Regions from separate parts of the Staphylococcus simulans genome, predicted to be linked through region 2. Evidence: riboswitches for the same ligand, from Rfam matches in the RefSeq annotation. Region 2 holds a riboswitch; each other region holds the start of a gene.
What was found. A riboswitch is a leader RNA that binds a small molecule or an ion and turns the genes downstream of it on or off. The one in region 2 is predicted to bind S-adenosylmethionine.

Region 1 (7,752 bases), 440 kb from region 2:
TGAATTAAAGTCTGCGCTTCTTCTATAGAGACGCCTGAAGATTGTGCATAAAATTCAGCAGCTGTATTCAAATCTTGAACTTGTTGAATGCCTAAAATAGATTGAGGTACTTCTACTTTAGGTGTTTCAGCTACTTTTTGAACTGTTGTGTTTGTCTCAAACGGAGCTGTTTCTGTTGAAACTTCTTGTGATTTTGGAGCTGCAGTCGCTTCTTTTTCGACTGTTGGATCTACAACTTCTTGATGATCAGAAGTTGCTTTTTCTGTTGAATCATTACTAGCTTTTGTTGGTAGTGATTCAACTTCTGTTTTCGGTACTTCTTTAGTTTCATCTGGTGTTGTTATTTCAGATGATGTAGTTACTGCAGTTTCATTAACAACTGCATCTGCATGATTCACTTCAACATTAGTGTCTTTGTCTGGTGTTGTTGCGTTAACTGTAGATGTGGTTGATGTTTCAGCTGCTTTCGCATCTTGTGTATTCACCCCGAATAATAAGATAGCTCCTACTAGAATAGAAGCAGTACCTACAGTGAATTTACGAATAGAATATTTGTTTTTTCTATCCGGTTGGAAAGATGCTTTGTTCTTAGATGTGTGTTCGTCTTTCAACCTAGACACTCCTTAATTTTAATTTAGGCATGCAAAATAATAACAAGAATAATCCCTTTCACCCCTTCTTGCTCTCTTTGAAAATTACAGATTCGTATTCTTCTTATCATCATACATAGCACCAAATAAATTATAACACTTATCTAATTGTACGTAACAATTTTTTGGTTCGTTTTCCTTATGTTATTTTATAAAAAAACGTTATAATTTCACCCAAACTAGTTAACGCATATCTAAATTTAGTTATCTCTCAGAAAGAGAATTAAATATGCTTTTCTATGAATTTTAGACATACAAATAACGTTACAATATAAAAAAGGAATGGATTGCTCCATTCCCAATGTGTTTTACTATTATAGTTTCCTTAGAGTTATTTAATTCTCTTCATTTTCTTGTTCTTGATCAACCCATTCTAACATCAAGTCAAAGTGTCTGCCTTCAGGTTCAATGTTATCCATATGAGCTAAACTTGAAAATGCATATAAATCAATCGTGTTTTCAGTATTTTTTGTCACATAATCAATCGTTGTATCAATCTCTACTTGTGTATCATCAAAACCATGAATGATTAATGTTTTAGTATTCAATGGCAAACGTGAAATGGGTGATGCCGCATATAATATATCTTCTGAAACATCACCAAAATATTCTTCTGCTGCGTTTCGTCCTAATTCCTTCGCTTTTGTATACGGTACATCAGTGACAGGTGATAATGCGACAATTCTATCCGCTTCATCTTCATTATTCAATACGAGTTGTCCACCCACTGAATGTCCTATAAGAATCAATGATTGACCTTCACCTACAAATTCAGAATTTCTAAATGTTTGAACTGCTTTTTTAACGTCCTCTTCTGGTATAGGCCATTTATGTTCTCCACGACGATATTCAACATTTGCGACATTGTAGCCTTTATTTGTTAAAACTTCAATCATTTTATCATTTAAAGAACGATCAAATTTTTGGCGCCAATAACCACCATGAACTAACACAATCCATTTATCAGCATGTTCTCCATTTTTATCATTTGATGCATAAACATCAATTAATTGTTCTTCATGGTCTCCATAATATAATACTTCCATCGATAATCACTCCTAAGTGAATGTGATTTTCTAGCACTAACTCTTTACCCCCTTTTGTCAGCACCCACACTTTGCCGGACTGATAATACATACAAGTTGATGAAATCTGCATTCGTCACATAAAATTAGCCGACAAACCTAGAAGATTTGCCGGCCATTTAAATGATAGTTGTGTTATTATTTTAAGCTGTCTTGAATTTTTTTGATTTCATCTTGTTTTAAATCAACCACGATTTCGCCATCTTTAACTTCTTCTTTTAAAGCTTTTTGAGCTTCTTTAGAATGATAAAGTGCCGCAACTTTTTTCAATGTTTTATCGTCTTTGTCTTTAGAGTTTACTGCGATAATGTTGATGTATGGTTGTGATGCTTTTGTATCATCTTTTTCTAAGTAGATTGGATCTTTCTTCGCATCTAAACCTGCTTTAGTTGCTACGCCGTTGTTGATAACTGAAATATCTACATCATCTAATGCACGTGCTGTTTGTTGTGCATCTACTGCTTTGATATCTAAATTCTTTTTGTTTTCTTCGATATCTTTAATGCCGCCTTTTAAACCGAAGTCTTTAGAAAGTTTGATGTAACCTGCTTTTTCTAATAATTTTAATGCACGTGCTTGGTTAGAAACATCGTTTGGAATGATAACTTTCGCACCGTCTTTTAAGTCTTTAATGTCTTTAATCTTTTTAGAATAGATACCTAATGGCGCAAATACTGTCGTACGAATCGGTGTGATTTTTGTACCTTTATTCGCTTTTTCATATTGATCTAAGAATGCAAAGTGTTGGAATGCGTTCATTTCGATATCCCCATCGTTTAGCGCCTTGTTTGGTACATTGTAATCAGAGAATTGTTTAACTTTCACTGTAATACCATCTTTTTTCGCAAGTTCTGCAACTTTATCCCATACTTTTGTTTCGTTAGATGCTACACCGACTGTAACTGTTTTACTATCATCTTTCTTACCGCATGCAGCTAAAAGAACCACAAATGCGATTGCTAATACTAATAATTTCTTCATTCAATGACTTCCCCTTTACTTGTTTAATTTCTACGAATTTTCTTAGCCAAGACATTCCCTAAAGATTGAATCAGCTGAACCATAATAACTAAAATGACTACTGTAATCACAATGACGATTGTGTCGAAACGTTGATAACCATAAGCAAGTGCCAGGTCACCAATACCGCCTCCGCCGACAGCGCCGGCCATGGCAGTTGCTCCGATTAAACCGATAATTGCTGTTGTTAATGCTAAAATCAATGAACCTAATGCTTCAGGTAATAAGAAGTAACGGATGATTTGAAGCGGTGATGCACCCATCGCATTTGCTGCTTCAATCACACCTGAATTCACTTCTAATAATGAGTTTTCAACCAATCTCGCAATATAAGGTGCGACATAAACTGTTAACGGTACGATTGCAGCGGCTGTCCCAATTGATGTACCTACCACTAATTTTGTGAATGGCACAATCGCAATTAATAAAATAATGAAGGGTACCGAACGCAATACGTTGATGACAGGGTTGAGAATATGATAAATCACCACATTTTCCCATATACCATCTTTCTTAGTGACTACAAGTAGTACACCAAGCGGAATACCGATTAAAGAACCGATTACTAATGAAATAGAGACCATCAATAACGTTTGATATAACGCCTCCATTAATTGAGACGAATCTAATGTAGATCCAAGCATGTTATACGACCTCCTCAAATTCAATATGACTTTGTTTCATATAATCAAATGCACGTTGCTTACTTTCATTTGATCCTTTGATACGAAGTGTTAAATAACCGACTGAAGTATCTTGAATATCTGACATCGATGCATAAATAACATTCACATCTAAATTGAAGTCTTTAATTAATGTTTGAATCACTGACAATCCAATTTGTGAACCTTCTAGATAAACTTTGACGTCCACATAATCTGCGTCAGTTGGTAATTGATGAATCATCTTATCACTAATATCTGTACTGATAACTGTAGAAACGAAGCTTTTCGCAGTTTTCGTCTTAGGATGACTGAACACCTCTAATACACTGCCGATTTCGATGACACTGCCTTGCTCCATAACCGCAACTTTATCGCAGATTTGTTGAATCACGCCCATTTCATGGGTAATCAATAAAATGGTAACGTCAAATGTTCGATTGACCTTCTTCAACAATCGCAAGATTGAATCTGTTGTTGCTGGGTCTAAAGCACTTGTTGCTTCATCACATAACAAGATTTTAGGATCAGTAACCAAAGCTCTCGCAATCGCAACTCTTTGTTTTTGACCACCCGATAACTCATTAGGATACTGTGAACCTTTATCTCCTAGACCTACGAACTCAAGCATTTCGTCAACTTTCTCTTTTATGTATGACTTTTCCTTGCCTTCAAGGATGAGCGGCATCGCAACATTATTGAATACTGTCTTAGAATTTAATAAATTGAAATGCTGGAAAATCATGCCTATATTTTTCTTCACTTTACGCAATTCTTTTTTGCTGTATTGATTGATGTCATGACCATCCACAATAATGTTTCCTGATGTCACATTTTCAAGCTTATTGACTAATCGGATTAACGTACTTTTACCAGCACCGCTATACCCGATGACACCGAATATTTCTTGGCGTTCTACAGTAAAGCTGACATCTTTCAAAGCCTGAATTTCCGTTGAGCGTTTACGGAATGTTTTATTGACATCCTTGAACTCAATCATAGGTAAATCCCCCTTAATAATTTGAAATAAATGAATGTTAACTATTTTGAGATAACTCTATAAAAAGAAACTCCCGAGGACTAATGAAACAAGTCCTCGGGATACATATATCGGCTCGTCTCATCTTCACAGTGTTCTACTGTAGGAATTGGCACAGTAATTAATCTTCATAATTAATCCTGTTGCCGAGGCTTCGCAGGGCCTGTCCCTCCGCCTCTCTGGATAAGATAGTTTTATTCAATTCATTTATATTCCATATATTACAAAGTCTGACAGAAAAAGTCAACATTATTTTTCAGAAATTTAGATAAATTTATTCAATTCAAAAAATCTAAAATAAGAAAGCGATTACATTACTCGCAATAAAAAGAACCAGGCCGAAGCCCGGTTCTTACATACTTAGAACTTAATCTTATTCTTCTTCTTTACGACGTCTTGATCCAAGTACTGTTGTTGCACCTAAACCAGCCATAATTGCACCATAAACTAATGCTGCTGTATCGCCTGAACCTGTTTCAGGTAAAGCTTTAGCTGTTTGTTTAGGTTTTGTTGTTACTTTTGGTTGTGGTTGTTCTACATTATGATAAACCACTTTATGCGTAGTTTGTTTACCTACGAATTTATGACCATGATCATTATTTACATTAATGAATCCAGTATAACCATGAGTATCCGATGTTGGTGTACCATTGTTTCCACTTGGTGTAACTGTATCTGGTGTTGTATTTGGTACTGGTACTGTATTTGGTACTGGTACCGTATTCGGTACTGGTACTGTATTTGGTACTGGTACTGTATTTGGCACCGGTACTGTATTCGGTACTGGTACTGTATTCGGTACTGGTACCGTATTTGGTACTGGTACCGGTGTCGGTGTTGGCACTGGTGTCGGTACTGGTGGTGTCACAGTATTGTGTTGTGCTGGAACCAATGGAATCATTGGAATTGTCACTTTTGGTGTGTCTGGTTTTCTGCAAGGTACGATAATTCTTGTATTATCTGCACATTGTAATATTACATTGCCTTTCACATCATGATTATATCCAATAATCACAACCGCGTTACCGTTCGCATCACAAGGAATATCAACACGTTGACCATCGCTAAAGATAATCACATTCGTATTATCATTATCAATGTAGTTATTGATGATATATATCGGTTGTGTTGTTTGAGCATCTCTGCCATCGCGACCATCTCTGCCGTCACGTCCATCTCGACCGTCTCTACCATCATTTCCTTTTTGAATAGTGATTCTTGATCCATCACTAAATTCAATCACTGTATTACCATTTGGATCTTGGCTTGTACCTTTGACTGTAACTGAAATGCCGTCTTTGCCTTTCGGTACTGTAATTGAGTTGCCATCACTGAATGTCACTACTGTATTACCATTCGGATCGATTGTTTGGCCTGTCACCGTGATTGATTTACCGTCTTTTCCGTCACGGCCATCTTTACCGCGTTGAACAGTTACTTTAGAGCCATCACTGAATTCAATTACTGTATTACCGTTTGGATCTTGGCTTGTACCTTTGACTGTAACTGAAATGCCGTCTTTGCCTTTCGGTACTGTAATTGAATTACCATCGCTGAATGTCACTACTGTGTTGCCATTCGGATCGATTGTTTGACCCGTTACTGTGATTGATTTACCGTCTTTTCCATCACGGCCATCTTTACCGCGTTGAACAGTTACTTTAGAGCCATCACTGAATTCGATTACTGTATTACCATCTGCATCTGGATGTGAATCTTTGACTGTAACTGAAATGCCGTCTTTGCCTTTTGGTACTGTAATTGAATTACCGTCACTGAATGTCACTACTGTGTTGCCGTTCGGATCGATTGTTTGACCTGTCACTGTGATTGATTTACCGTCTTTTCCATCACGGCCATCTTTACCGCGTTGAACAGTTACTTTAGAGCCATCACTGAATTCGATTACTGTATTACCATTTGGATCTTGGCTTGTACCTTTAACTGTAACTGAAGTGCCGTCTTTGCCTTTCGGTACTGTGATTGTGTTGCCGTCACTGAATGTTACTTTTGTATTGCCATCAGGGTCGATTGTTTGACCTGTTACTGTAACTGATTTTCCGTCTGCACCGTCTTTACCAGGTAAACCTTGGTCACCTTTATCTCCTTTTGAGATTGTAACTGAAGTACCATCGCTAAATTCTACAACTGTATTTCCATTAGGATCTTTCGTTGTTGAAGTAATAGAGATTGATTTACCATCTTGGCCTTTTGGAACGACAATTTCATGTCCATCGCTGAAGACTACTTTCGTATTACCATCTGGTTGAACTGTAGAAGAAGTAATTGTGATAGATTGTCCATCTTCACCTTTAGCACCTTTAGGTATTACAACTTCGTGTCCATCGCTGAATGTCACTTTAACATCGCCATTAGGTAAGTTTTCAGTATTTGTGATAGTAATTGATTTACCGTCTACACCATCTTTACCTTTCGGCACAGTAACTTTCGAACCATCACTGAAGTCAATCACTGTGTTGCCATCAGCATCTGGTTCAGCTTTAGTAATTGTGACAGATTTACCGTCTAATCCTTTAGGAATGTTGATTTCACGACCATCTGAGAACGTTACTTTAGTTGAACCGTCAGGTTGTACTTCTGTGCCTGTAATAGTCACTGATGTACCGTCTGCACCTTTGTCGCCTTTATCTCCTTTAGGGATTGTGACGCTGCTGCCATCACTGAAGTTAACTACAGTGTTGCCATCTGGATCTTTCGTTGTTTTAACTACAGTAACTGATGCGCCTGCATCTCCTTTAGCGCCTTTAGGAATGATGATTTCATGTCCATCACTGAATGTAACTTTGATATCACCGCTTGGTAATGTTTCGTTACCAGTAATAGTAACTGACTTACCATCTACGCCATCTTTCGCTTTAGGAATTGTCACTTTAGAGCCATCTGAGAACGTTACTTCTGTATTACCATCTTTATCTGGCACAACGTTTTGAACTGTAATAGATTGACCATCTGCACCTTTATCGCCTTTAGAGATAACTGCTGTACCACCATCACTGAAGTGAATAACAGTGTTGCCGTCCGCATCTTTTTCAGTGCTTGTAACTGTTAATGGTGCTGCATCTTTACCATCTACACCGTCTTTACCTGGGTCACCTTTTTCTCCTTTAGGAATGACAATTTCTTTACCGTCAGAGAATGTAACTTTTGTATCACCATTTGGTTGCGGTTCTACTTTCGCAACTGTAACTGAATCGCCTTTAGCACCTTTATCGCCTTTTGCGATTGTGATTTCATGTCCATCAGAGAATGTGACTTTCGTATTACCTTCTGGTGTT
Region 2 (7,752 bases):
TATTCATTATTCTGGACAGTTCAAAAAGCACTTGAGTATCTAAAACCAGGTGCGACAATCACTACGACAACTTCTATTCAAGGTTATGACCCTAATCCAATCTTGCATGACTATGCGGCTACAAAAGCTGCGATTATTTCACTAACAAAAAGCTTAGCAAAAGAATTAATCGATAAAGGTATCCGTGTGAACTCAGTAGCACCCGGACCATTCTGGTCACCGCTTCAAATCTCAGGTGGTCAACCGCAAAGTAAAATTCCTGAATTCGGTCAAAGTTCAATGATGGGCCGTGCAGGTCAGCCAGTAGAATTAGCAGGCACTTATGTCTTACTTGCTTCAGACGAATCAAGTTATACAACAGGACAAGTGTATGGCGTAACAGGCGGTAAACAAATTAACTAAGCTATGATTAAGACAGCGTTCCAACAATGAATGGAACGCTGTTTTTATACATACAAACACATTATTCGCAAAGTAAGGTTTAGTTTATTATGCTATAGGTATAATTAGTATAGTAACTAAGGAGGCAGAATGATGAAACATTTTAACCCTAAAGATTTAACGCAAAGAGAAAATTATAAATTATTAAGCGGCAGCGTCTTACCAAGACCGATTGCTTTTGTGACTTCTCAAGATAAAGAAGGTCATTTAAATGCGGCACCATTCAGTTTCTTTAATGTGGTCAGCAGTCATCCGCCGATGATTATGATTTCAACTGGACGCACAGAAGGTGTCCGTAAAGATACAGCACAAAACATTATTGATACTGGAGAATTTGTGGTACACATTTCTGAATTGTCTATGATTGAAGGTATTAATAATACTGCTGCACCGATTGAACGTGAAGCAAATGAGTTAGAACGTACAGATTTTAAAACAATTCCTTCAGATGTCGTTAATGTACCAGCAGTCGAAGGGGCGCGAATCCGATTTGAGTGTAAACTGGATCGTGTGATTGAACTCGGTGATGACAAAGCGGGCAGCGATTTAATCTTAGGTGAAGTTGTACGTTATCACATCGCTGATGATGTTTATATCGAACCGCATAAAATTGATGTGCAAGCGTTACATCCTGTTGGTCGTTTAGCGGGTAATGATTATGTAAAATTAGGTCAAGAATTTGTATTAGAAAGACCAACAGAATAATTGCTTAATGAAAAGTTCATACTTTGATGATTGACTAACTATTACAATCATGATAGGTTTAAAAAGATTCAAAAAATAAAAATAAATATAGCTTATCAAGAGAGGTGGAGTGATGGGCACTTTGAAACCTCGGCAACATGGTTCGCTGATAGCGACGCGTGTGCCAATTCCCATAGCAACTATTTGCTAAGAGATAAGAAACATAATGTATCCTTTTTTCTTAGCTGAAAAAAGGATTTTTTAATATCATGAGTGAGGTGTTTGAATCATGTCTGAACAGAAACAAAAGGGCAATGCAGTCGCACTGATTCCTTTAATTCTATTTGTCGGTTTATTTTTAGGAGTTGGGATTATTACTGGCGACTTTACGAAGATGCCGTTAAATATTGCGATTACGATTGCGGTTATTGTCGCATTAATAATGAATCGCAAAGAAAAATTCACAGAGAAAGTTGAAGTCTTCACCAAAGGTGCAGGCCATTCTAATATTATTTTGATGGTCTTGATTTTCGTATTAGCCGGCGCATTTTCAAAAGTGACTGAAGATATGGGCGGCGTGAAATCTACCGTTAATTTAGGATTAAGTTTAATTCCAGGCAACTTATTGATTATCGGTTTGTTTATTATTTGTATGTTCGTTTCTATTTCTATGGGGACATCAGTTGGTACAGTCGCAGCCATTGCACCAGTCGGCTTTGGGATTAGTGAGGCGACTGATATTTCAGCAGCACTAGCCATGGCAACAGTCGTCGGCGGTGCGATGTTCGGAGATAACTTATCTATGATTTCAGATACGACAATTTCTGCAGTACGTACACAACATACAAAAATGAGTGATAAGTTCAAAGTAAACTTTAAAATTGTATTGCCAGGTGCCATTTTAACGATGGTTATTTTAGGTATTTTGACACATAGCGCAACAATCAGCAGTACAAAAGATTACAGCTTTGAATTTATTAAAGTGATTCCATATTTATTAGTTTTAATCTTAGCTTTGATCGGTGTGAATGTGATTATTGTTTTGATAGGTGGAACAGTACTCTCAGGCATTATCGGTTTAATCGACGGATCATTTAACTGGATCGGATTCTTGAAAGCCGCTTCAGAAGGTATGATCGGCATGGAAGATATTGCGATTATCGCATTAATGATCGGTGGTTTAATCGGCATCATTCAACATAATGGCGGTATTACATGGCTACTTAATTTTGTTCGCAGCAAGGTCAAATCAAGACGCGGTGCAGAGTTCGGTATCGCAAGTTTAGTCAGTGCCGCAGATATTTCAACTGCGAATAATACGATTTCTATTTTAATGGCAGGTCCCCTAGCTAAAAATATCGCAGATGAATATGATATCGACCCAAGAAAATCAGCAAGTATTTTAGATATTTTCGGCAGCTGTTTCCAAGGCCTTTTACCTTATAGTCCGCAAGTCATTGCGGCTGCAGGCGTCGCAGGTATTTCGCCATTTATGCTAGTGCCTTATTCGATTTATCCGATTATTTTAGGAATCAGCGGATTAGCCGCAATCATCTTTAATTTTCCAAAACTGAATAAACGTAAACAAAAAGCGTAAATAATTTTTACTTTCTCACTTGAAAAATGTTAAAGTAATCTTGTTGTGAAATAACCACAGAGGCATAGTGACAAATGCTTTGCTAGTAGGATTACTTTGGCTTATGCTTCTAAATGCGTTAGAATAATAAAGAGTGCGAAAGTAGGTGACGACAGAGTGGCAAGATATAATATTGAAAATGACGTCGTAGTCATATCATTGGAACGTTTTATGCGCATCCCGCCCGAATTGATTTATCAAGCTTGGACAGATGCGGATATCATGAGACGTTGGTTCATGACTTCTAACCGTTCAAATCAATCGATTGACTTGATTCCAGAAGAAGGCAGACGTTATGAAATTGTTGATGAACGTAACGGTAAAAAGAACAGAGTAACAGGGGTCTTCCAAGAACTAGAAGCACCTAACCGAATTGTGATGACAATCGGTATGCCTGAACTGAGCGACAAAGAAGATACGATTGAAGTAGAAATTTTTGAACGTGAACCAGGTTCAGACATGACACAAATGAACTTCCGTTATACTGCTGTTGTTCCGAAAGAAAGACGTTGGACAACTTTGGAATACAAACAGCAGAAGAAAGAATATCATGATGCGACGGCACACGGCTTTGAAAATATGTTCATTAAGCTTCAAGACATTTTAAGAGAAATGCAAGAAGACAAAGAAGAATTTTAATCAAAACAAGCGACACACAATGCTAGAAAGCAGCGTATGTCGCTTGTTTTATTTTATATATTCAATTTTCAACAATTAGACAGTCTCTTGACCACGTTTATTCCAAGTCAGAATAAAGCTTAACATAGCTAGAATACTAATCACTGTTAATAAGATGAAACCTGCATCCCAACCAAATTGATCAACCACGAAACCAAGTACGATGTTAGCCATGACTGCACCAAATAGGTAACCGAATAAACCTGTTAACCCGGCAGCTGTTCCTGCTGCTTTCTTAGGTACATAATCTAATGCTTGCAAGCCTATTAACATCACTGGTCCATAGATTAAGAAACCAATCGCTACGAGTGCTAAGTTATCTACTAATGGATTACCTGGAGGGTTTAACCAGTAGATTAATACGAAAATAGTTACACCTAACATAAAGAAGAAACCTGCTGGACCACGACGTCCTTTGAAGAGTTTATCTGAGATCCAACCACACAGTAATGTCCCAGGAATCCCAGCCCACTCGTAAAGGAAGTAAGCCCATCCAGAGGATTTCATATCGAAATGTTTCTCTTCACTTAAATAGACTGGTGCCCAGTCAAGTACACCATAACGAACGAAGTAGACGAAGATATTTGCGAAAGCGATTGCCCATACCCATTTGTTATTCAACACATATTTGAACAAGATTTCTTTGGTAGTTAATTCTGTTTCAAGTGTTGTTCTTGAAGCGGTCGGATAATCATTACGATAGGCTTCAATCGGTGGTAAACCTTGTGATTGTGGTGTATCTCTAATTAAGATATAAGAGATGATCGCAATGATAATCGCAAGTAATGCTGGGTAAATGAAGACCCCTTCAAATCCTTTTAAATAACCGAAGTTATACAAGGCAGTCATAGAAATACCCCAAGTCGCAATCGGTGCCATTAAGCCGCCGCCGACATTATGTGCGACGTTCCAAATGGCTGTTTTACTGCCTCGTTCACTCACACTGAACCAATGGACGAGAACACGTCCTGAAGGCGGCCACCCCATGCCTTGGAACCAGCCGTTTAAGAACAGCATAATAAACATGATTAAAATGCTTGAAGTAAAGAATGGAACAAAACCAAGCAACAGATTGACAATCGCAGTCAAAATCAATCCTAGTGTTAAGAACATGCGTGCGTTGCTTCGATCACTGACAGTTCCCATCACAAATTTACTAAAACCGTATGCGATTGAAACGGCGGACAGGGCAATACCTAATTGACCTTTACTGAACCCCTGTTCAATCAAATCAGGCATCGCAAGAGAAAAGTTTTTGCGTAATAAATAATAACCCGCATAACCGATGAAGATACCTAAGAATACTTTCATTCGTAGTTGTTTATATGTATCATCAACTTGCTCTTTTGGTAGAGGAGCAATCGGCTTTGGCGGTTTTAAGAAGTTAAACAAGAAAGCGCCTCCTTTACAAATAATTAACTTAATCTTAATACTAAATTTACAAAAGAGCAATGAACATTTTTATTTTTTAGTTTTAATATAAAAAAGACACTCCAATCATGGAATGTCAGAACGGTACAATCTATTATGAGATTGTAGAATATTTATGCTGAGCGATGCGTGGTCTGTAGTTCGCACCTAATACATCGATATTTTGTGTCGCAAGCGCATGAATCAATTTAGATAATACGTGCGGTGTACATGAAATATCAATGTGATACGTTGTGAGTACATATTTAATGTCTTCTTGATGTTTAAGAAACTGCATAATATCAATGATTTTATCTTTGACAAACATATCTTGTAAACCGTCAATTTTAAGTTTGAAATGCATAGAAGCTTGAATATTCGGCGCAAATTGATAGACGAAGTCTTTGTCTGCAAAAGGTAAAATCTGGTAGATAGGGTAGTTGTGATAACTTAAGAAACTGATGAAGTAAGGCAGGTTGCATTTTGGAATACGGACTTTTAAAACAGGCTGTTGTTTAATTCGAGTGAATTCTGCTTGAACAGCGTGACTGCTTTGAAGTTGTCTGCATAATTTTAATAATTGTCTTCGCTTAAGCCATGTTGATAGATGCCCTATATTAATAATAAAAGTGTCATATTTATCTATAAACATAGACAATTCCTCCAGAAGTATAGTTTATATTTGAGTGGCATAAGATGGATGGATTGCGTGTTGTTCAAATTCATTGTAAATTGTATCACGCTTTAAAAACTTTTTCACTAGGACTTTTGGACGAAATGAAGATAATTGATAATTTTGTCATTTTTTCAATATAATGAGTGTAATACATAGGAAAGAAAGAGAGTGAATACATCATGCGATATAGAGCAGTCGTATTTGATTTTGATGGTACGATTATTGATACGGAACAACATTTGTTTGATGTGATCAATCAACATTTAACTGCATATCAAAAAGATCCAATTTCAGTAGATTTTTATCGTCAATCCATCGGCGGTGCAGCCAAAGGATTGCATCAATATATAGAATCACAAATAGGAGAAGAAGCAACTAAGGCATTGTATGATGATCATCATCAACAAAGTCGACATCTATCGATGATTGAAAATATTAGTCGTTTGATGGAACATTTAGAGGCTAAACATATTCCTTTTGCGATTGCGACGAGCAGTAGTCGTGAAGCGATTCAACCTGCACTTCAAGCATTAGGATTAACAAATCGGGTTGCAGTGATTGTCGGAAGAGAAGATGTAGAAGCGGTCAAACCTGAACCAGACTTATACTTAACTGCGGTTCAACAATTGAATATGAATCCGGTGAGTTGTTTAGCTATTGAAGATTCAGTCAATGGTGCAACTGCTGCAGAACGTGCGGGACTTGGAGTAATTGTAAATACAAATCAAATGACTGAACAGATGGATTTCAGCAATTTAAATTTAGAAGGAATGAATTTAGATGCTGAAACAATTATGAAACAATATTTTTAAGTGAGCAGGTGAGCGCATGTTGCTATTATTCTTTTTAGCAGGACCGTTAATTATTGGCGTTGGAAACTTAATACTTGCACCTATCTTTAATAGAAGGGTGCCGATGAATGTCAGGTTTCGCGCGTTCATGATAGGTTCTATGATTTACTTGATATCTGCCTACTTAGTTTATCAGTTTGTATTGAAAGGGCAGTTATAACTTTAATGAGCAACTGTTGGAAAAAGAGGATACAAACTATTAATGAAATTAAAATTATAATAAAACAGAGGATTCAAAAGCCGTTAACTTTTGAATCCTCTGTTTTGTTTATTTCAACATATAAACTAGACCGACGATGACTAAGACTAATAAAATCGCGTCTACTCCAATCATTAATGCACGACGGTTTGCTTGTTCACCTTGTGCTTTCAAACGTTTGTACATGAGATAGTTTGGTACAAGGTTGATGATAAGGAGCACTATGATAATAATAATTAAGGTAAGCTTCACTCTGATTCTCCTTTATGATCCTTTGATAAATAATCCCAGAGAAAGGCAATGACAATACCAAGTACTAGGCCAAGGCCTACTCCAAGTTTCATATGATTTGTAAAGTGTCCGATAACAATACCGAGTATAACGGTAATCGGTAATACAATCCCGACTTTCATTTTTTTAGCTGGAGAAGTCAATGCGCTAAACAAAGCGACATAGCATACACCGAATACCACAGCAGCAATTACCGACATAATTAAAGTATGTGTCAGCGATTCTTGACTGGCTGAGCGGTTTAAGAAAAAGAATAACGCACCAAATATAAATGTATATAATAGTCCGCGTGAAACTAATTGTTTAGACAATGTTGACGTCTCCTTTCAATTCAGTTCACTCAAATTATAACATAGTATATTGGTGCGTCGTATGCATATTAAAGCTCGTTCTTAAATTGTTTATGGTCATTCAAGTAAGCATAGAATAGACCGATGATTAATCCGCCGCCGATATAGTTACCGATGAATGCAGCTATGATATTGATGACTGCAGGCCAGAAGTGTAAAACATCTGATTGGTAAATAGCACCGCCGATAAATAGACATGCGTTATAAACAACGTGTTCGTAACCCATGAATGCGAAGATAGCAACCCCAAACATCATCACAAACATTTTTGCTAGAATGTCTTCAATTTGCATCGCAATAACTAATGAGATATTGATAAAGAAGTTGGCAAAAATTGCTTTAGCTAATATTTGAGTAAAGTCAGCTGTCATTGTTTTGTGATGTAGCAAGACTTCTAATTGTTTCATCATTTCTGGTGTAACGACATCACTGAAACGTAAGATAATAAAGAAGGCTAGGGCACCTAACATATTACCGATGAAACATAACATAAAGATTTGGAAAGCGCGCCATGGCGAAATAACTTTATAATATAA
Region 3 (7,752 bases), 410 kb from region 2:
TTAATGCTAATTGTACAAGTGATAAATCGACTTGTGGATTTACAAAATATTGAACGACACTTAAACTCGTTAGTAAACCAAATAAAAATAAACCTAGTAATAATGCATTGATAAGTAGCATCCCAACAATAATTAAGAATAGTGAGGCTGTCCCTTGATGACGCTTTTTAAAGATATGCGTTCTTAAAAATTGATTTGAAAACTTGATAGGCTGTTTATAAGTTAATGTATCAGTCTGATCGTTTTCTAAATCCTTTAAAACTTGGTTCAACTGATCTTTTTCTTTCTTATTTAGGAACCAAAGTTGCTTTTTTACTTTAGTTTCAAATTGCTCTTTTTTCACGACATCTATACACCTGCCTGGTAAAATTTTAAAAAGAGGCAGAAATAACTTTACGATAAGGACTGATACCTTGGTAAAGATTATTTCTGCCTTTATTTTATACTAGAATCAATTATCATGATACTAGATTTCTCATTTAATTATAGAATTGAAAGTCCTGATTTTTGAATATCTTTCGCAAATCCTTCAACAGTATCTACTGATAATTCATTGATATCTCTGCCGATATTTGGAATTTTGCTGATAACGCCTGCTGGGCATGTGATAATATCTGCACCAATTTCATCTGCTTGAATGACATTAAATAATTCACGACAACTTGCCCATAATAATTTTACGCCTTTTTTAGAATGTGTTACTTCTACAGATTCTTTCATTAGTGGTAATGGATCCACACCAGTGTCCGCAATACGTCCTGCAAAGACAGAAACATAAGTTGGAACACCTTCTGTGACTGCATCTGTAATTTCTTTAACTTGTTCTAAAGTGTATACTGCAGTTACGTTTAATTGTACGCCGTCAGCTGATAATCTTTTAATTAAAGGAATTGTAGACTCACCTTTTGTATTCACAATTGGAATTTTAACGAAAACATTTTTACCATATTGTTTTAAAATTTCCGCTTCTTTTTCCATTGTTTCTAAATCATCCGCAAATACTTCAAATGAAATTGAAGCATCTGGAATTTCTTTCACAGCTTCCTCAGCGAATGCTTTATAATCTGTAACACCTGCTTTAGCCATTAAGCTCGGGTTTGTTGTGAATCCGTCTACCTCGTTATTTTTGTAAGCTTTTTTCATTTCTTCAATATCTGCACCATCCGCAAATACTTCTACATTCAAATCTGCTTTTACCATAAAATAAGTGCCTCCTTATTACTGTTAACTTTCAATGCTGTCTAAAGTAACTTGATTATAACATTCCCCCGTTTAAATCGCGATTGATTAACTCACAGCAGAATTGTTAATAAAGGTTTAAAAAAGAAACCACAACCCTCTAAAATTTTATGATATTATAAAAGAATGTACAGAAACGGAGGTCATCATGTCACGGTCAAAACTTTATTTTTACCTTACTATAATCCTTATTATCATCAGTTTTAACTTTAACATGTATAATCCACTGTTAAACGAGCAGTTTCATTCAATTGCGAAAAAAATAATTACAAGCAGTGTTGTTAATGCAATTATCCTAATTATTGCGATCATTTTAGCAGATAAATCTATTAAACATTCAAAAGAACGTACAGATTGGATTCGTAAAGCCAGTAAAATATTACCTATCATCTTATTTATAGTGATTGTTATTCATATCGTTACTTCTTTAATCTCATTTGGTATGATTAAATTTTAATTGACAATCCACTATAACAGTAGCATTATTTATATATTAAAAATGTAACGAGGCGATATTTTGCAGTATTTATATGTGTTCGTAGGAGGCGCACTAGGTGCCTTGCTGCGATTTGTCTTTTCACAATTAAATCATGGCCAAGGATTCCCAATCGGAACTTTTATTGCTAACTTAGCGGGTGCCTTTTTTATGGGTTTAGTCTCCGTCTTGGTAATTCAAACTTTTAAATCTAATCCTTTACTTAAAAAAGGAATTACAACTGGATTTTTAGGTGCATTAACCACGTTCTCTACATTTCAATTTGAACTGGTAAAAATGTTTGAACATCAGCAATATATTTTACTTTTTGTCTACGCGATTTCAAGCTATATTCTTGGTTTAGCAGTATGCTATATCGGTAGTAAAGCTGGAGGTGCCTTAAGTCATGAGTAACCTTTTATTAGTAATGCTTGGTGGCGGTTTAGGCGCTGTAGTCCGTGCAGCTGTCACAAATAGCTGTTCAAAACTATCTACTCAGCTGCCAATAGCAACGCTTATTGTCAACTTAGTAGGCAGTTTCTTAATCAGCTTGCTATCAGGTATCGCAATTGCACAAGCTTGGTTGTCTCCATTGATTATTGTAGGATTTTTAGGTGGTTTAACTACATTCTCTACCCTATCACTGGAATTAACCAATATGTTGACCACTAAGTCACAACGTATGCTTTTTATTGCGTATAGCTTTTTACAATATGGATTATGCTTTATCGCATGCCTAATCGGTTATGTTATCGCATAAAAGAAGCGTTATCTTTTACAACTCACTGTAAAGGGTAACGCTTCTTTTTGATTAATATGATTTATAAGATGGTACATCTGCGTCTATACTTTTATTTTGATTTAATAGATCTATACGTTTCATTTGGTCATCGGATAGCTCAAAGTCAAACACGTTGATATTTTCTTTAATGCGTGAAGGTGTAATGGATTTAGGAATCACAATAACATCATGTTGAATATGCCATCTCAATACAACTTGCGCAGGTGACTTCTCTACTTCGTCAGCGATAGCTTGAATTGTTTCATCTTTTAAGATGTCGCCGTTCATAAATGGTGACCAAGCTTCTGCTTGAATACGTTGCGCTTTAAGATACAACCTTAAATCATTTTGTGTTAAATAAGGATGAAATTCTATTTGATTAATCACTGGTTTAATCGATGCATGTGACAACAAACTTTCTAAATGATGCGGTTGAAAGTTGCTGACACCAATATTTTTAACTTTATTTTGTTTTAATAAATCTTCCATGCCTTTCCATGTATCAATCATTTCTTCTTCATTAGAGCCAGGCCAATGCATTAAATATAAATCTAAATAATCTAAATCAAGTTTATCTAAAGTTCGTTGATAAGCTTCTTCTACATTCATTCTGCCGTAATCATCTAACCATAGTTTTGAGGTAATGAATAAATCTGAGCGGTGTATGCCAGCGGCTTGAATACCTTTTTTAATGCCTTCTCCTACTTTTTCTTCATTTCCATAGCGTGCAGCTGTATCTATACTGCGATAACCGTGTTCTATCGCAAATGATACACGTTGTGCTAATTCATCACTATTTTCAATTCTATATGTGCCAAGTCCCAATTGTGGCATCGTTTGTCCATTATATAGCGTAAATGTATTCATTTTCTCTCTCCTTGCATTGTTGCTTTACCTTTATGCTATGCACAATGAATAAAACTGTAAAACATTTTGAATTAAAAATGCACTGCTAACTGTAAAATTACAGTCAACAGTGCATATTGTATTAATTAAATGATTCAATTTCTTCCATAACACGTTGTAAGTCTTCAACATTATATTGAATACGTCCATGGAAAACGAATTTATTAAAGTATTCATCTAATTGTTCTGGTCCAACTAGTACTTTAGTATTTGTTGTTTGTGCGTAATTTGAAATTGTCACTGCACCTTCATTTTTAGGATTGAAATAAAGTAATGCCATTGGTGTATATTTCAAATTCAATTCGCGCTTCAATGTATCTGCTAAGTGCTCAACTTCTTTTAATTGATTTGAGTAGTTTACAAATGAAGCTGATTGCTTATCATCATTTTCATCTAACACTAATGTTTGAGGATGACGTTTATCTAAATCCAACACATCAAAGACTTGTTCAATGGTTGGTAATGTACCGAATTGTTCTTGACTGATGCCATTATAAACATGTCCTTTAAGTAATTGAGAATCGATAATGTATAAGCCTGTACGTGTTAAGACTAAATGACTGATACGATCAATCGCATTAAAATCATTTTTAGGTAAGAAGATATTCGCCATAATATGCATATCTTCTGGTCGAATACGTTTTTCTTTAACCAAACGATCTCTGATACCGATTAAACGCATGTCTGTCACATACTCACTATGATTTTTCGAGAAGAGCTTCAGCGCATCGATTTCACGATCTTTTGCTGTCACTGTTTCATCGAAATCAGCGCGTTGTTTTGTGACCGCTTTTTTATGTTCGACGCGTTCTTTTTCAAGCTCGTCTTCATAATTTTCTTTTATACTTCTTTCTTTTGCCTCATATTGTTCCTCTGCTTTCAACTTAGCCTTTTTCTTACTGTTTAAGACAACTAAGAATAAGACAAAGAAGATAACAGCGACGACAATTGCTGCAATCAAACCAATTTCTAATGGTCCCATAACATATTCCGCTCCTTTACATATCTTACTCCCAATTATAAAGGAAAATATCGAATGTATCGATAATAAAATGTCACAAATTCAAAAACTGTATAGTTATGCTTGAACAGCTTCTTTTAATGCATCTACTTTATCTACACGTTCCCATGGTAAAGCAACATCCGTACGGCCAAAGTGACCATAAGCTGCTGTTTGTTTATAAATAGGACGTTTTAAGTCTAACATTTTAATGATACCTGCTGGACGCAAGTCAAAGTTAGCTCTTACCGCTTCTACCAATTTTCCTTCAGAAACTTTACCAGTTCCAAATGTATCAATTGAAATAGATACAGGTTCTGCTACACCGATAGCGTATGCAAGTTGTACTTCACATTTATCTGCTAATCCTGCTGCAACAATATTTTTAGCCACATAACGTGCTGCATATGCTGCTGAACGGTCTACTTTTGTAGGATCTTTACCACTGAAGCAACCACCGCCATGACGTGCAAGACCACCATAAGTATCTACAATAATCTTACGTCCTGTTAAACCAGCGTCACCTTGAGGTCCGCCAATCACAAAACGACCTGTCGGGTTAATGAAAAATTTAGTTTCTTCATCTAATAACTCAGCTGGTACGATTGGATCAATCACATGTGTTCTGATATCACGTTGAATTTGATCTAATGACGCATCTTCAGCATGTTGTGTTGAAATAACAATCGTATCAATACGTGCTGGTTTATCATTTTCATCATACTCAACAGTAACTTGTACTTTACCGTCTGGTCTTAAGTAAGTTAATGTACCATCTTTTCTGACATCTGATAAACGTTTCGCAAGTTGGTGTGAGAAGTAAATAGGTGTCGGCATATACGTATCTGTTTCATTCGTCGCATAACCAAACATTAAACCTTGGTCACCTGCACCTGTACTTTCAATTTCCTCTTCCGTAATTTCATTTCTATATTCTAAAGCAGTGTCTACTGCTTGTGCGATATCTGGTGATTGCTCATCAATTGCTGACATCACAGCCATTGTTTGACTATCATAACCATATTTCGCTCTCGTATAACCGATTTCTGCTACTGTATCACGGACAACCTTAGGAAAATCAACATAAGTTGCTGTAGAAATTTCTCCGACAATCATAGCCATTCCCGTAGTGACTACTGTTTCGCAAGCTACTCTTGCATCCGGATCTTTCTTTAATAATTCATCCAGAATAGCGTCTGAAATTTGGTCCGCTATTTTATCAGGATGCCCTTCTGTAACAGATTCTGACGTAAACAATTTTCTATTATTCGACATAACTGACTCCTTTTGATTTTGATTACGAAAATTCTCTATCTACGAGCTCAAATAAAAAAGGACTTTCAAACTATATAAACATAGAGAGAAAGCCCTTAAACGTCCTTTCGCTCTTATCGTTCAAACATCTTTAATGACATTTGCAAACGGTTTGGCACCTTTCTCCGATAAGGAGAGGTTGCTGGGCTTCTTTGGGTCCATGTCCCTCCGCCACTCAGGATAAGAGAATCCGTTAATCACAATACTACCCAAACTCTTTAGGCTTGTCAATTCTATATGTCTAAAATCTTAAATCTGTTATGGAATAATCGGCATATTATGTTATACTATGAAAATGTAAAGGCTTACAATTATTAACAATACTTACGCGCTGGAGGGGTTTTTAAAATGGCAGTAGATGCACAAACTAACCGTAATAAGTTGGATCATTTGATTGGAAAGTCTTCATCACTTTTCCAACTCACAACTACACAATTGTACAACAAGATTCTGGACAACAACGAAGGGGAACTGACAGAGCTTGGGGCTATCAATGCACTGACAGGTCAATACACTGGACGTTCACCTAAAGACAAATTTATTGTAAATGAACCTTCTTATAGAGATACGATTGACTGGGGTTCAATCAACCAACCTATTGAAGAAGATACATTCTTAAGACTTTACGACAAAGTTTTAGACTATTTAGATCAAAAAGATGAACTTTATGTCTTCAATGGTTATGCAGGCAGCGACGAAGATACACAACTACGTTTAACAGTAGTGAACGAAATGGCATGGCATAATTTATTCGCGAAAAATATGTTCATCCGCCCTTCTTCAAAAGAAGAAGCTCAAAAAATCAAACCAAACTTCACAATTGTTTCAGCACCACACTTCAAAGCTAATCCTGAAGTAGATGGTACAAAATCAGAAACATTCGTGATTGTTTCATTCAAACACCGCGTTATCTTAATCGGGGGAACTGAATATGCGGGTGAAATGAAAAAAGGTATTTTCTCAGTCATGAACTATTTATTACCACAACAAGACATCATGAGTATGCATTGCTCAGCCAACGTTGGCGAAAAAGGTGATGTTGCTTTATTCTTCGGTTTATCAGGAACTGGTAAAACAACATTATCTGCAGCACCTGACCGTAAATTAATCGGAGATGATGAACACGGTTGGAACCAAAATGGTATTTTCAACATTGAAGGCGGCTGCTACGCTAAAGCAATCAACCTTTCAAAAACGAAAGAACCTGAAATTTTCAACGCAATCCGCTACGGTACAATTTTAGAAAACGTAGTCGTTGCTGATGATGGTTCAGTTGATTTCGATGATAACGAGCACACTGAAAATACGCGTGCTGCTTATCCGATTGATTACATTAAAAACATTGCTAAACCATCTAAAGCTGCACACCCAAATACAATCATCTTCCTTACTGCAGATGCATTTGGTGTGTTACCGCCAATCTCTAAATTAAACAAAGCACAAGCACTGTATCACTTCTTAAGTGGTTTCACATCTAAGCTTGCAGGTACTGAACGTGGTATTACTGAACCAGTTCCTTCATTCTCAACTTGCTTCGGTGCACCGTTCTTGCCATTAAACCCTAAAGTTTATGCAGAATTATTAGGTGAATTAATCGATAAACACGATGTGGATGTTTACTTAGTGAATACAGGCTGGACTGGTGGAAAATATGGCGTAGGTCGTCGTATCAGCCTTAAATATACACGTCGCATGGTAGACGCTGCGATTAAAGGCGACTTAAAAGATGCTGCATTCGAAAAAGATGAAGCATTCGGTTTAAGTATTCCAACTGAAATTGAAGACGTACCAAATTCAATTCTACAACCAATCAACGCTTGGAGTGATAAAGACGCATACCGTGAACAAGCTGAAGACTTGAAATCACGTTTCGTTGAAAACTTTAAGAAATTCGGTGAAGAGAACGATGAAATCGGTGAAAAAGGCGGATTCCAAGCCTAATTAAATATAGAAATAAAAAATTCCGAGAGAGGTCACCCCTTTCTCGGAATTTTTATATCTTTTTTGCTTCAACATCGTTCATCCATTGATGTATCA

Region 1: linked by a shared signal. The riboswitch ahead of MUA87_RS01280 (methionine ABC transporter ATP-binding protein) and the one ahead of MUA87_RS03090 (Na+/H+ antiporter NhaC family protein) in region 2 are both predicted to bind S-adenosylmethionine.
Region 3: linked by a shared signal. The riboswitch ahead of metK (methionine adenosyltransferase) and the one ahead of MUA87_RS03090 (Na+/H+ antiporter NhaC family protein) in region 2 are both predicted to bind S-adenosylmethionine.

What each region holds. Positions count from the first base shown of each region.
Region 1 covers NZ_CP095100.1:310,334-318,085, reverse strand. Annotated here, with positions in the region: gene MUA87_RS01300 (Rib/alpha-like domain-containing protein) at 1-611, opposite strand, end outside; gene MUA87_RS01295 (alpha/beta hydrolase family protein) at 986-1,696, opposite strand; gene gmpC (dipeptide ABC transporter glycylmethionine-binding lipoprotein) at 1,874-2,716, opposite strand; gene MUA87_RS01285 (methionine ABC transporter permease) at 2,740-3,399, opposite strand; gene MUA87_RS01280 (methionine ABC transporter ATP-binding protein) at 3,401-4,417, opposite strand; SAM riboswitch class I at 4,535-4,646, opposite strand; gene MUA87_RS01275 (hypothetical protein) at 4,830-7,752, opposite strand, start outside.
Region 2 covers NZ_CP095100.1:753,916-761,667, forward strand. Annotated here, with positions in the region: gene MUA87_RS03080 (SDR family oxidoreductase) at 1-402, shown strand, start outside; gene MUA87_RS03085 (flavin reductase family protein) at 535-1,146, shown strand; SAM riboswitch class I at 1,236-1,346, shown strand; gene MUA87_RS03090 (Na+/H+ antiporter NhaC family protein) at 1,415-2,722, shown strand; gene MUA87_RS03095 (SRPBCC family protein) at 2,879-3,400, shown strand; gene glpT (glycerol-3-phosphate transporter) at 3,476-4,831, opposite strand; gene MUA87_RS03105 (hypothetical protein) at 4,965-5,501, opposite strand; gene MUA87_RS03110 (HAD-IA family hydrolase) at 5,705-6,337, shown strand; gene MUA87_RS03115 (hypothetical protein) at 6,354-6,536, shown strand; gene MUA87_RS03120 (hypothetical protein) at 6,645-6,827, opposite strand; gene MUA87_RS03125 (hypothetical protein) at 6,824-7,177, opposite strand; gene MUA87_RS03130 (formate/nitrite transporter family protein) at 7,246-7,752, opposite strand, start outside.
Region 3 covers NZ_CP095100.1:1,160,467-1,168,218, reverse strand. Annotated here, with positions in the region: gene MUA87_RS05435 (hypothetical protein) at 1-343, opposite strand, end outside; gene MUA87_RS05430 (transaldolase) at 484-1,200, opposite strand; gene MUA87_RS05425 (hypothetical protein) at 1,388-1,696, shown strand; gene crcB (fluoride efflux transporter CrcB) at 1,757-2,128, shown strand; gene MUA87_RS05415 (fluoride efflux transporter FluC) at 2,121-2,474, shown strand; gene MUA87_RS05410 (aldo/keto reductase) at 2,526-3,362, opposite strand; gene MUA87_RS05405 (NERD domain-containing protein) at 3,484-4,383, opposite strand; gene metK (methionine adenosyltransferase) at 4,480-5,676, opposite strand; SAM riboswitch class I at 5,787-5,902, opposite strand; gene pckA (phosphoenolpyruvate carboxykinase (ATP)) at 6,064-7,656, shown strand; gene MUA87_RS05390 (alpha/beta hydrolase family protein) at 7,709-7,752, opposite strand, start outside.